DNA from 3 places in the Cupriavidus sp. 05L310 genome. Region 1 is predicted to be linked to each of the others. Evidence: predicted binding sites of a transcription regulator. Region 1 holds the regulator's gene; each other region holds the start of a gene.
What was found. Region 1 encodes FNR, which switches genes on or off when oxygen is low (the NO sensors DNR and NnrR bind a similar motif). Its sites were predicted from a motif close to TTGATNNNNATCAA; they were not measured.

Region 2: a site for FNR is predicted at 1,486-1,499, ahead of AC1DS6_RS37560 (TraR/DksA family transcriptional regulator). Genes of this name have one in related genera too.
Region 3: a site for FNR is predicted at 1,601-1,614, ahead of AC1DS6_RS08210 (fatty acid desaturase). Genes of this name have one in related genera too.

Annotation. Positions count from the first base shown of each region.
Region 1 covers NZ_JBFTOX010000025.1:23,977-27,247, reverse strand. Annotated here, with positions in the region: gene ccoG (cytochrome c oxidase accessory protein CcoG) at 1-1,118, shown strand, start outside; gene AC1DS6_RS18940 (FixH family protein) at 1,143-1,358, shown strand; gene AC1DS6_RS18935 (hypothetical protein) at 1,361-1,606, shown strand; gene fnr (fumarate/nitrate reduction transcriptional regulator Fnr) at 1,768-2,493, opposite strand; gene AC1DS6_RS18925 (sulfite exporter TauE/SafE family protein) at 2,780-3,271, shown strand, end outside.
Region 2 covers NZ_JBFTOX010000077.1:10,019-13,289, forward strand. Annotated here, with positions in the region: gene AC1DS6_RS37555 (bifunctional acetate--CoA ligase family protein/GNAT family N-acetyltransferase) at 1-795, shown strand, start outside; gene AC1DS6_RS37560 (TraR/DksA family transcriptional regulator) at 1,041-1,421, opposite strand; gene AC1DS6_RS37565 (bifunctional aminoglycoside phosphotransferase/ATP-binding protein) at 1,917-3,271, shown strand, end outside.
Region 3 covers NZ_JBFTOX010000009.1:8,189-11,459, forward strand. Annotated here, with positions in the region: gene AC1DS6_RS08200 (adenosine deaminase) at 1-162, shown strand, start outside; gene guaD (guanine deaminase) at 225-1,556, shown strand; gene AC1DS6_RS08210 (fatty acid desaturase) at 1,733-2,833, shown strand; gene AC1DS6_RS08215 (NADPH-dependent F420 reductase) at 2,861-3,271, opposite strand, start outside.

The sequences.
Region 1 (3,271 bases):
TGTTCTGCGGCTATGCCTGTCCGCAGACGGTGTACACAGAAATCTTCATGTGGATCGAGCGGCATGTGGAAGGCGATCGCTTTGCCCGCATCCGCCTGGATGGCGATCCGTGGAGCGCGCGCAAGCTGCGGCTCAAGGCCACCAAGCACACGCTCTGGATCGTGATCGCGCTATGGACCGGCTTTACCTTCGTCGGGTACTTTTCGCCCATTCGCGAGTTGGGCGGCCACGTGCTCAGCCTGTCGCTGGGGCCGTGGCAAACGTTCTGGATGCTGTTCTACGCCTTCGCCACCTGGGGCAACGCCGGCTTCATGCGCGAGCAGGTGTGCAAGTACATGTGTCCTTATGCACGCTTCCAGAGCGTGATGGTCGATCGCGACACGTATGTGGTGACGTATGACGTGGGCCGCGGCGAGCCGCGCGGCAGCCGCTCGCGCAAGGTGGACCACCAGGCCGCCGGCATGGGCGATTGCGTGAACTGCAGCATCTGCGTGCAGGTCTGCCCCACCGGCATCGATATTCGCGACGGCCTGCAGTACGACTGCATCGGTTGCGGCGCCTGCATCGACGCCTGCAACCAAGTCATGGACAAGATGGCGTATCCGCGCGGGCTGATCCGCTACACCTCGGAGAACGCCATGCGCAGCGTGCTGCCCGAGGCGGAGGCGCGCAAGCGTCTGTTCCGGCCGCGCACGGTGGTGTACTCCGTGATCTGGCTGGCCCTGGTTGCCGGCTTCACGGTGTCGCTGGCCATGCGCACACCGATCAAGGTCGATATCATCCGCGACCGCGGCGCGCTGGGCAGGGAAGTGGAGGGACGCTGGATCGAGAACGTGTATCGCCTGCAACTGATCAACACGACCGAGGCGCCGATGCATGTGGCCATTCGCGCGGACAGTGATGACCTGAAGGGCCTGGCCGTGGAATACGATCACGCTGCCGGCAATCTCGAGCCCACCTCAAACCGCCTGATTCCGATTCGCGTGCGCGTGCCGATCGAAGCCGCTGGCCAGGGCACCCACAAGATCCAGGTGACGGTCACTGCGACAGGAGATGACAGTGGGGGCGGTGCGGAAATCAGCCAGGGCACCAGCTTCATCGTACCGCGCAATCTTTGAACCGAGAAATCTAGAGGAGGCCTGATGATGCAGCAAAGCAATCCCTGGTGGAAGGAACCCTGGCCATGGCTGCTGATGAGCGGGCCCTTGCTGGCGATGGTGGCCTGCGGGGTCACGATCTGGCTGGCCATGACGCACCCGGACCCGCCCGTTGTCGATGGCGTATCGCGGCACGGGTTGGTGGTCGAGAAGACGGGTATCGGGCGGCAGGCTGAGCCGGCCACGGCGCAGGCGAGGTGACCATGAGACTGCGCTGGCTGATGTGGGTGCTATGGCCCGGCTTCCTGGTAGCCGGGCTGACGACCGCCCTGGTGTTTTCGATGGTCGATCCCGGCGATCTGCGCTTCTTCGGACAGCCGGTCGAGGCGTCGCGGGAGGCGGTTTACACCGTGGGCTTCCTGGTCGCGTGGGTGCTTTGTTCGTTGTCGAGCGGCCTGACGCTTTACACCATGCCCACGCGGCTGGCGGAGACAGACGAACTGGAGTGAGCGCGATGCGCGTCTTCGCGCCGCGGGGCAGGGGGCGGCGGAGCAGGAGTGTCGTGACCAGGCCGGCGCGACGTGGTATTGGCACCACGCAAGGAAGGCAAGGCGGCTGCCAATGCCGCGGGAGCCGGGAAACTCCGCGCGGCCGGTCGATGCCTGCCGGACTAGCAGGACTTGTTGATGATCTGCTTGATGCCTGTCATGTCGACCAGCTTGACGTGCCGCTGGCGGATCTGGATCAGCCCGGCTTCCGCAAAACGGGAGAACAGGCGGCTGACGGTTTCGAGCTTGAGCCCGAGGTAGCTGCCGATCTCCTCGCGGCTCATGCGCAGCACGAACTCGGAGGCCGAATAGCCGCGCGCGGAAAGGCGCTCCGAAAGGTTGATCAGGAAGGCGGCAAGCCGCTCTTCGGCGCGCATCGAGCCCAGCGTGATCAGCATCACCTGGTCCTGCGAGATTTCCTTGCTCATCAGCCGCATGAACTGATGTTGCAACGACGGGAGCGCACCGGACAGCGACTGGAGGTCGCCGAAGCGCACCACGCAAACTTCGGTATCCTCAAGGGCGGTGGCGTCGGACGCGTGCTGCATTTCGCCAAGGCCGTCGAGCCCGACGACTTCGCCGGGGAGGTGGAAGCCCGTGATCTGCGAGCGGCCATCTTCCATCGTCAGGTGGGTTTTGAGCGTGCCGAAGCGGATCGCATAGACGGCGGTGAGCGGATCGCCGAGGCGGTACAGGGTCTCGCCCTTGCGTACGCGCACGCGCTCCTGCACCAGCGAATCCATTTTTTCGAGGTCCTGCTGCGACATGCCGACGGGCAGGCAGAGCTGTCCCAGCGAGCAAGTGGAGCAGCGGGGCGACATCTCGGTAATGGGAATGGATGTTAGCAATTGGGGCCTGTCGGTTTAGCGCAATCACTCAAGCGCGTGTGGCAGGCGCATTGAGTTGAAAGCTTGACGTTGAGAGCTGTCGGTTGGAAGCGCTATCCACATTAGCCTGGCGCGGGTCTGGCGGGGCCTGCCATCTGCGTGGCGCCGCCTGCCGTGCCCGTCGTCATGATTTGCGATTGCGCGGATGTGCGCGGGCGCTGGGCTTCATGTTGATAGCGCCTCTTGGAGTCGCGGGGGCGCGTAGGGCGCATTTTACCGCGCCAGGCGATGTGATTGGGAGGAGAAGTTGACCGTAGGCGTGCTCTTCAGCGTTTTTACCCTGGCTTTGCTAGGTGGTGTGCATTGCGCGGCCATGTGTGGCGGCATTGCGCTTGCGGCCGAGCAAGGCGGCACGGCCCGTGTGCCGGCCACCATCCTGCGCCGGCCAGGCCACTGGCTGCTCGAACTCCTGGTGATGCATGCCGGGCGGCTGAGCATGTATGCGCTGTTGGGCGCCTTGCTGGGTACCCTGGGCGCCGGTGTGTGGAAGGCCCAGTACTTGCCGCTGCAGCGCTGGCTGTTCGGAATCGGCAGCATGATGCTGGTGATGTCGGGATTATGGATGTTGCGTGGGCGCGCCGTGGGGGCTGGCTGGCTGGAGCGGTTTGCCGCGCGCGGCGCTGGCGGTTTGCTCCGTTTTCTTGCCGCCGTGGGCGTGCGCCTGGCGCCCTTGGGCCTGCCACAGGGGCGGCTGCTGCGCCGCTACGGCATGGGGCTGGCCTGGGGGCTGGTACCATGC
Region 2 (3,271 bases), on a different contig from region 1:
GATCTTGTCAGCCGCACGCGGATTGCGAAGCTGCTCGACGGCTACCGGGACCAGCCGCCAATCCGGCACGACGCCCTGTACCAGGTCCTGATGCAACTGTCGCAACTGCTGTGCGACCTGCCGGAAATCGTTGAGCTCGATATCAATCCGCTGCTGGCCGATGGCGCCGGCGTGCTGGCGCTGGACGCGCGAATCGGCGTGGCCCCCGCCATGCAGCCTGGGGCCGCCCGCCTTGCCATCCGCCCCTATCCCAAAGCGCTTGAGGAAACGGTGACATGGCACGGCGCACCATTGCTGCTGCGCCCGGTGCACCCCGAAGACGAGCCCGCTTACCAGGCATTTTTCGCCGCCCTGGCGCCGGAGGATATCCGCATGCGTTTTTTTTGCATGATCCGGCAGCCGCCGCACAGCCAGCTCGCACGCATGACCCAGATCGACTACGCACGCGAGATGGCGTTCGTCGCCGTCAGTCCGGCAGGCAGCGGGCCGAAGGCCATCCTGGGCGAAGTAAGGGCCGTGGCCGACCCCGACAACCTGCGTGCCGAGTTCGCCGTGACGGTGCGCTCCGACTGCAAGCGCCAGGGCATCGGCGGCCTGCTGCTGCGCAAGATGGTGGCCTATTGCCGCGCACACGGCACGCGGGAACTGGTCGGGACCACGCTGGCGACCAATACGGCGATGCTCCGGCTCGCCGAAAGCAGCGGCATCCACGTTCTGCGCGGCGACCGGCCGGCCAGCGACGGCGTGGAACTCCGCCTTTTGCTGACGGAGCCATCCGCGGCCAATGCGCCATGACCGGTCCGCCCCGCCATGGCCGGCTCCTTTGGCGAGCAGAATGCGCAAGCCGTCGTGATCGCCGAACCCTTCTAGCGCGGCCGAAGTGCGCGCGCCCTTGCTACAGCGCGCCATTGGTGTGATCTACCTGCCAGAATCGGAGCGAGCAAGCCACTATTTCGCCGCCGCCATTGCAGCGGCTGTATTGCGGACTCACCTTGCGGACACCCCTTGGCGGGTCCGGACGCGGGAAAAACCGGCGAGGTTCATCGCCTGCCGCCCGGCGCCCCGAACATGTGCTCCTGCTTGCGCTGGCATGGCGTGCAGCGCCTGGCGGTGGGGTACGCTTGCAGGCGCGGAAAGGGAATGGGCTCGCCGCAGTCCTGGCACGCGCCGTAGCGCAGCTTGCCGATGCGCGCCCGCGCCGCTGCAATGTCGGCCAGTTCCATGCGGTAGTGCTCGGTCATCGCATCGTCCATGCGCTCCCCGGCGGTCTGCCCGGCAAGTTCGGCGTTGCCGCCCGGCTCGGCGCCCGCGGACACAGTGCGGGTCACGGCCACCGCATCCATCTGGCCGCGGATCCTTTGCTCGATGCCGTCCAGCAAGGCAACCAGGCTGGAGAGTTGCTCTTTGGTCAATTCGGACATGGTGCACTCCCGGTGCGCGTCGAGGCGAGTCCACTCAATGATGCAATGACGCCGGGCCAGCGGCTTGCGCCAGATCAAATGTCGTGATGCGGATCTTGTCGCCCCCAGCGGCATCCCGGATAACGCCGGGGGCGGCAGGGACCATGGCGCCGGCCCTGGGCTTGGGCGGCCGCCACCATTCGGATCCTGCCGCGCAGCCCGCGCAAAGGATGGCCGCAAGGCAAACCGCGAGGCCGCGCAAACGCGCGGCGCCGCTGCCCAAGCCCTCATCGGAACGTTTCATCCGCATTGCCGCTCTCCCGTCGCCGGCGCAGCGGCTGCCGGCATGAAGCATCCGCAGCGTTGCGCGCCAGACCCCTGTGCCGCTTCAATATAGGCGGGTAGCCGCCGCCCGGCTTGATCCCCGTCAAGCTAGCTTCCGGTGGCCCGCATAGCATGGAAGCATGACCTGTCCAGAGTGCAAACAGGGAGACAGCTACCCAGGGAGATCCCAGCATGGATTCGGCGGTACTCACGCAAGCCCTGATGTGCCCCGCGGCCTACCCGCACCCGGTAGACAAAGTCAGCCTCATCGAGACGCACATTTCGCAAGTCTTCCTGGCCGGCTCCTTTGCTTACAAGGTGCGCAAGCCTGTGCACCTCGACTTCGTCGATTTCTCCACGCTGGCCGCGCGTAAAGTGGATTGCGAGGCCGAAGTGGAATTGAATCGCAGGATGGCGGCGGCGCTCTATCTCGGCGTGGTACCGGTCGTGGCGGGGCCATGCCAGCGCGATGTCCGCGTGGAAGGTACTGGCGAGGCGCTGGAGTTTGCGGTGAAAATGCGCCGCTTCCGGCAGCGAGACCTGCTTTCCGCCATGGCGGAGACAAATCGGCTGACCGGTCTCCATATCGAAACGCTGGCCCGCCGGCTTGCGGCGATCCACCTGGCTGCGCCCGTGGCCGGCGACGGCACCGGCCACGGCACGCCGGCGCGGATCACGGCGGTGATGGAACAGGCCTTGGCCGGCGTCGCCGCTCTCGCCTCCGGCACGGCTGCGGCGGCACGCGTGGCGGCGCTCCTGCGCGAACGGGCCGCGGCCCTGCAGCCCGCGTTTGCCAAACGGCTGGCAAGCGGTCATGTGCGGGAGTGCCACGGCGACCTGCACCTTGGCAATATCGTCATGATCGATGGCGCGCCCACGCCTTTTGACTGCCTTGAGTTCGATGCCGGGCTGCGCTGGATCGACACGATCAGCGATACCGCCTTTCTCTTCATGGATCTGCTGCATGCTGGCCGGCAAGACCTTGCCTATTGCCTGATCAATACCTACCTGGAATGCAGCGGCGACTATGCCGGCCTGACCGTGCTGCCGTTCTACACGGCGGTGCGCGCCGTGGTGCGCGCGCGCGTGCTGCTTGAGCGGGCGCGCCAGCGCAGCGTGGGGGGAACCAGCACCGCCGAACAAGCGGCGGCGACGCAGGTGCGCTGCAACGATCTGCTTGCGCTGGCCTGTGGCGTCCTGACGCGCCGGCCGGGCGCGATTATCATCATGCATGGCCTCTCCGGCAGCGGCAAAAGCACCGTTTCAGAGCAACTGGCGCTGGCCGCGGCCATGGTCCGCGTACGCTCCGACGTGGAGCGCAAGCGTCTGCCGCGTGGCAACCCCACGCTGCGTCATGATCATTACTCGCCTGGCGATACCGCCCGCGTCTACCGGCGGCTGCTGGGAATCTGCCGGCTTGGCAGCGGCGCGGGCGTTCCGATGATCGCCGACGCGACCTTCCTGGCGCGCGAGCAGCGGCTGCGTTTCGCGTCGCTGGCCGCGCGCCGGGGCGTGCCTTTTTCCATCGTCGATTGCAATGCCGACCT
Region 3 (3,271 bases), on a different contig from region 1:
GCCACCTTCGAAGCCCTGCCGCTGACCGCGGACGACGGCCACAAGCTGGCGCGCAATAGTTTCGAGGCGTCCTTCCTGCCCGCCACGCAGAAGGCCGCCTTCCTCGCCGAAGTCGACCACTTCTGGCAATCCCCCCTGCCCGCGACGGCCTCCACGGCCTGAGCGCGGTTCACACCAAGATGCCGGCGCGCCACGCGCGCGCCGGCGCATGACGAGACATCGCTATGACGACCACGCCCCCCAACCCGTCCATCACCCGCGCCATCCGTGGCCGCGTGCTGCACTTCCTGCGCGATCCGCAGTTTCATGACGACGCGTATCAGTATTGGGAAGACGGGGTGCTGGTTGTCACCGCCGGGCATGTCGCCGCGGTCGGCGACTACGCCGAGCTGGCCGCGCAGATCCCGGCCGGCGCCGAAGTGATCGACCGCCGCGGCAAGCTGATCGTGCCCGGTTTTATCGACACCCACGTGCATTACCCGCAGACCGACATCATCGCCTCGCCCTCGCCCGGCCTGCTGCACTGGCTGGAAACCTACACCTTCCCCGAGGAGCGCCGCTTCGCCGAGCCGGAGTACGCTGCGGCGGTGGCGGGCTTCTTTGCCGACGAGCTGCTGCGCAACGGCACCACCAGCGCCGTGGCCTGGAGCACCGTGCACACGGCCTCGGCCGACGCGCTGTTCGCCGAAGCGGACCGGCGCAACCTGCGCCTGGTGACCGGCAAGGTGCTGATGGACCGCAACTGCCCCGAATTCCTGCGCGACACCGCCGAGTCCGGCGCGCGCGATTCGGCTGACCTGATCTCGCGCTGGCACGGCAAGAACCGCCTGTCGTACGCGATCACGCCGCGCTTCGCGCCGACCTCCAGCGAGGCGCAACTGGCTGCCTGCGGCGAACTGGCCAAGGCCTATCCCGACGCCTATATCCAGACCCATGTGGCGGAAAACCGCGACGAAGTGAAGTGGGTTGCCGAACTGTTCCCGCAGGCGCGCAGCTATCTCGATATCTACGATCACTACGGCCTGCTGCGTCCGGGCGCGTTCTACGGCCACGCCATCTACCTCGACCAGGACGACCGCAAGCGCCTGGCCGACAGTGGCGCCGCGGTGGCGCACTGCCCCACCTCCAACCTGTTCCTGGGCAGCGGCTTCTACGACTTCCACCAGTCCGACGCCTATCGCCTCAACGTGACGCTGGCCACCGACGTGGGCGGCGGCACCTCGTTCTCGATGCTGCGCACCATGAATGCCGCGCACAAGGTGGCGCGCATGGGCGGCTATCACCTCACCGCGCTGCGCATGTTCTACCTGGCCACCCGCGCCGCCGCCGATGCGCTGGGCTGGAGCGAGCGCGTGGGCAGCTTCACGCCGGGCTGCGAGGCCGACTTCATCGTGCTCGATCCGCAGGCCACGCCGCTGATCGCCCGCCGCAGCGAGCGCTCGGAGACGCTGGAAGAGCAACTGTTCGCCTTCGCCATGCTGGGCGACGATCGTGTGATCGATGAGGTCTATGTGATGGGCGAGCCGGCAAGCGCGTCGGCCTCCGTCGCGCATTAATCATCACTTTCCACCGGGAAGCACCGGGTCCTGGCCACGCCGGCTTGACCCGGATCAACACCCCTGTCACGCAATCCTTCTAAGCTGTCACACCGTCGGCCCCCTGTGGCCGTGCATCGCCAGTCCCGGGCACAGCCAGGTGCCCGACCCCGCGTTCGACAACTGAAGGTTTTTGAATGATTGCCACGCAGCAAGCCCCCTTTCCGGAGCCGATTTCCCCTGAAGCGCCCCTGCCCTCGCGCAAGATCATCCGCGGCTGGCTGATCCCGCTGGGTCAGCGCAGCACCTCGCGCGCGCTGGCGCTGTTCGCGCTGGATACGGCGCTGTTCGTGGCCGCGCTGGCCGGGGTGGTGATGTTCTCCCACTGGCTCGCCAAGCTGGCGGCGGGCGTGCTGACCGGCATCATCATCGCCCGCCTGTTCATCATCGGCCACGATGCCTGCCACCAGAGCCTGACGCCCCGGCGCGGCCTCAACAAATGGCTGGGGCGGCTGACCTTCCTGCCGTCGCTCACGCCCTACAGCCTGTGGGAAGTCGGCCATAACGTGGTCCACCACGGCTATTCCAACCTCAAGGGCTTCGACTTCGTCTGGGCACCCTACTCGCTCGAGGAATTCCAGACGCTGCCGCGCTGGCGCCGCGCGCTGGAGCGCGTCTACCGCAACGGCTTCGGCGCGGGCCTGTACTACCTGGTCGAGATCTGGTGGTTCAAGATGTTCTTCCCCAGCCGCCGCCAGATGCCCACGCGCCGTGCTGTCTTCATGTGGGACTGCACGCTGGTGGCGATCTTCGGCGCCGCCTGGATCGGCGCGCTGGCCTGGCTGGCGGTGGCCAGCGGCCAGTCGGTCGCGCTGCTGGTGGGCCTGGGCTTCGTCGTGCCCTTCCTGGTATGGAATTTCACCGTGGGCTTCGTGCTCTATGTGCACCACACCCATACCAGCGTGGCCTGGTACGAGACCAAGACCATGTGGGCACGCGCCCAGCCTTTCGTCTCCACCACCGTGCACCTGCGCTTCCGCTACGGCATCGGCGCGGCCCTGCATCACATCATGGAGCACACCGCCCATCACGTTGACATGAGCGTGCCGCTGTACCGCCTCAAGCGCGCGCAGGCGCTGCTCGAACACGCGCTGCCGGGCCGCATCATCATCCAGAACTTCACCTGGCGCTGGTACTTCCAGACCGCGCGCCGCTGCAAGCTGTACGACTTCAAGGCGCTGTGCTGGACGGACTTCCAGGGCCGGCAGACCAGCGTCAACGCGCCCGTGCCGGCATAAGCGCCGCGCCCCGGCCAGCCGCCGGGGTTACTTCGGCTGCGCGGCCGCCTTGCCGCTGACCTCCGCCATGCGCGCCCGCATGGCATCGGCCGAACCGATCTGGTGGAACAGCGGGCCGCCCGGCGCAAAGCTGTCGGCCGTCGCCAGCCGCCCGATCACCACCGGTTCGAAGCCGGCATCCCGCACCAGTTGCTCGCCAACGCGCAGCGCGGCGGGATCGTCAGCCGCGATCGGCACGGCAATCAGCCCTTCGGCGCGGTGATGCTCGCTCGCGAATTTGGTGGCGCCCATGAAGTTGAAGGCACGAACGATGCGCGCGCCGCGCAGGTACTTTGCGGTGGTAATGCCGATGCCCTTGCGTGCCGCCTCTTCCGCGATGGCGCCATCGCGCGCCCGGATGGCATTGGTCGCATCCACCACGATCTTGCCGGCAAAGGC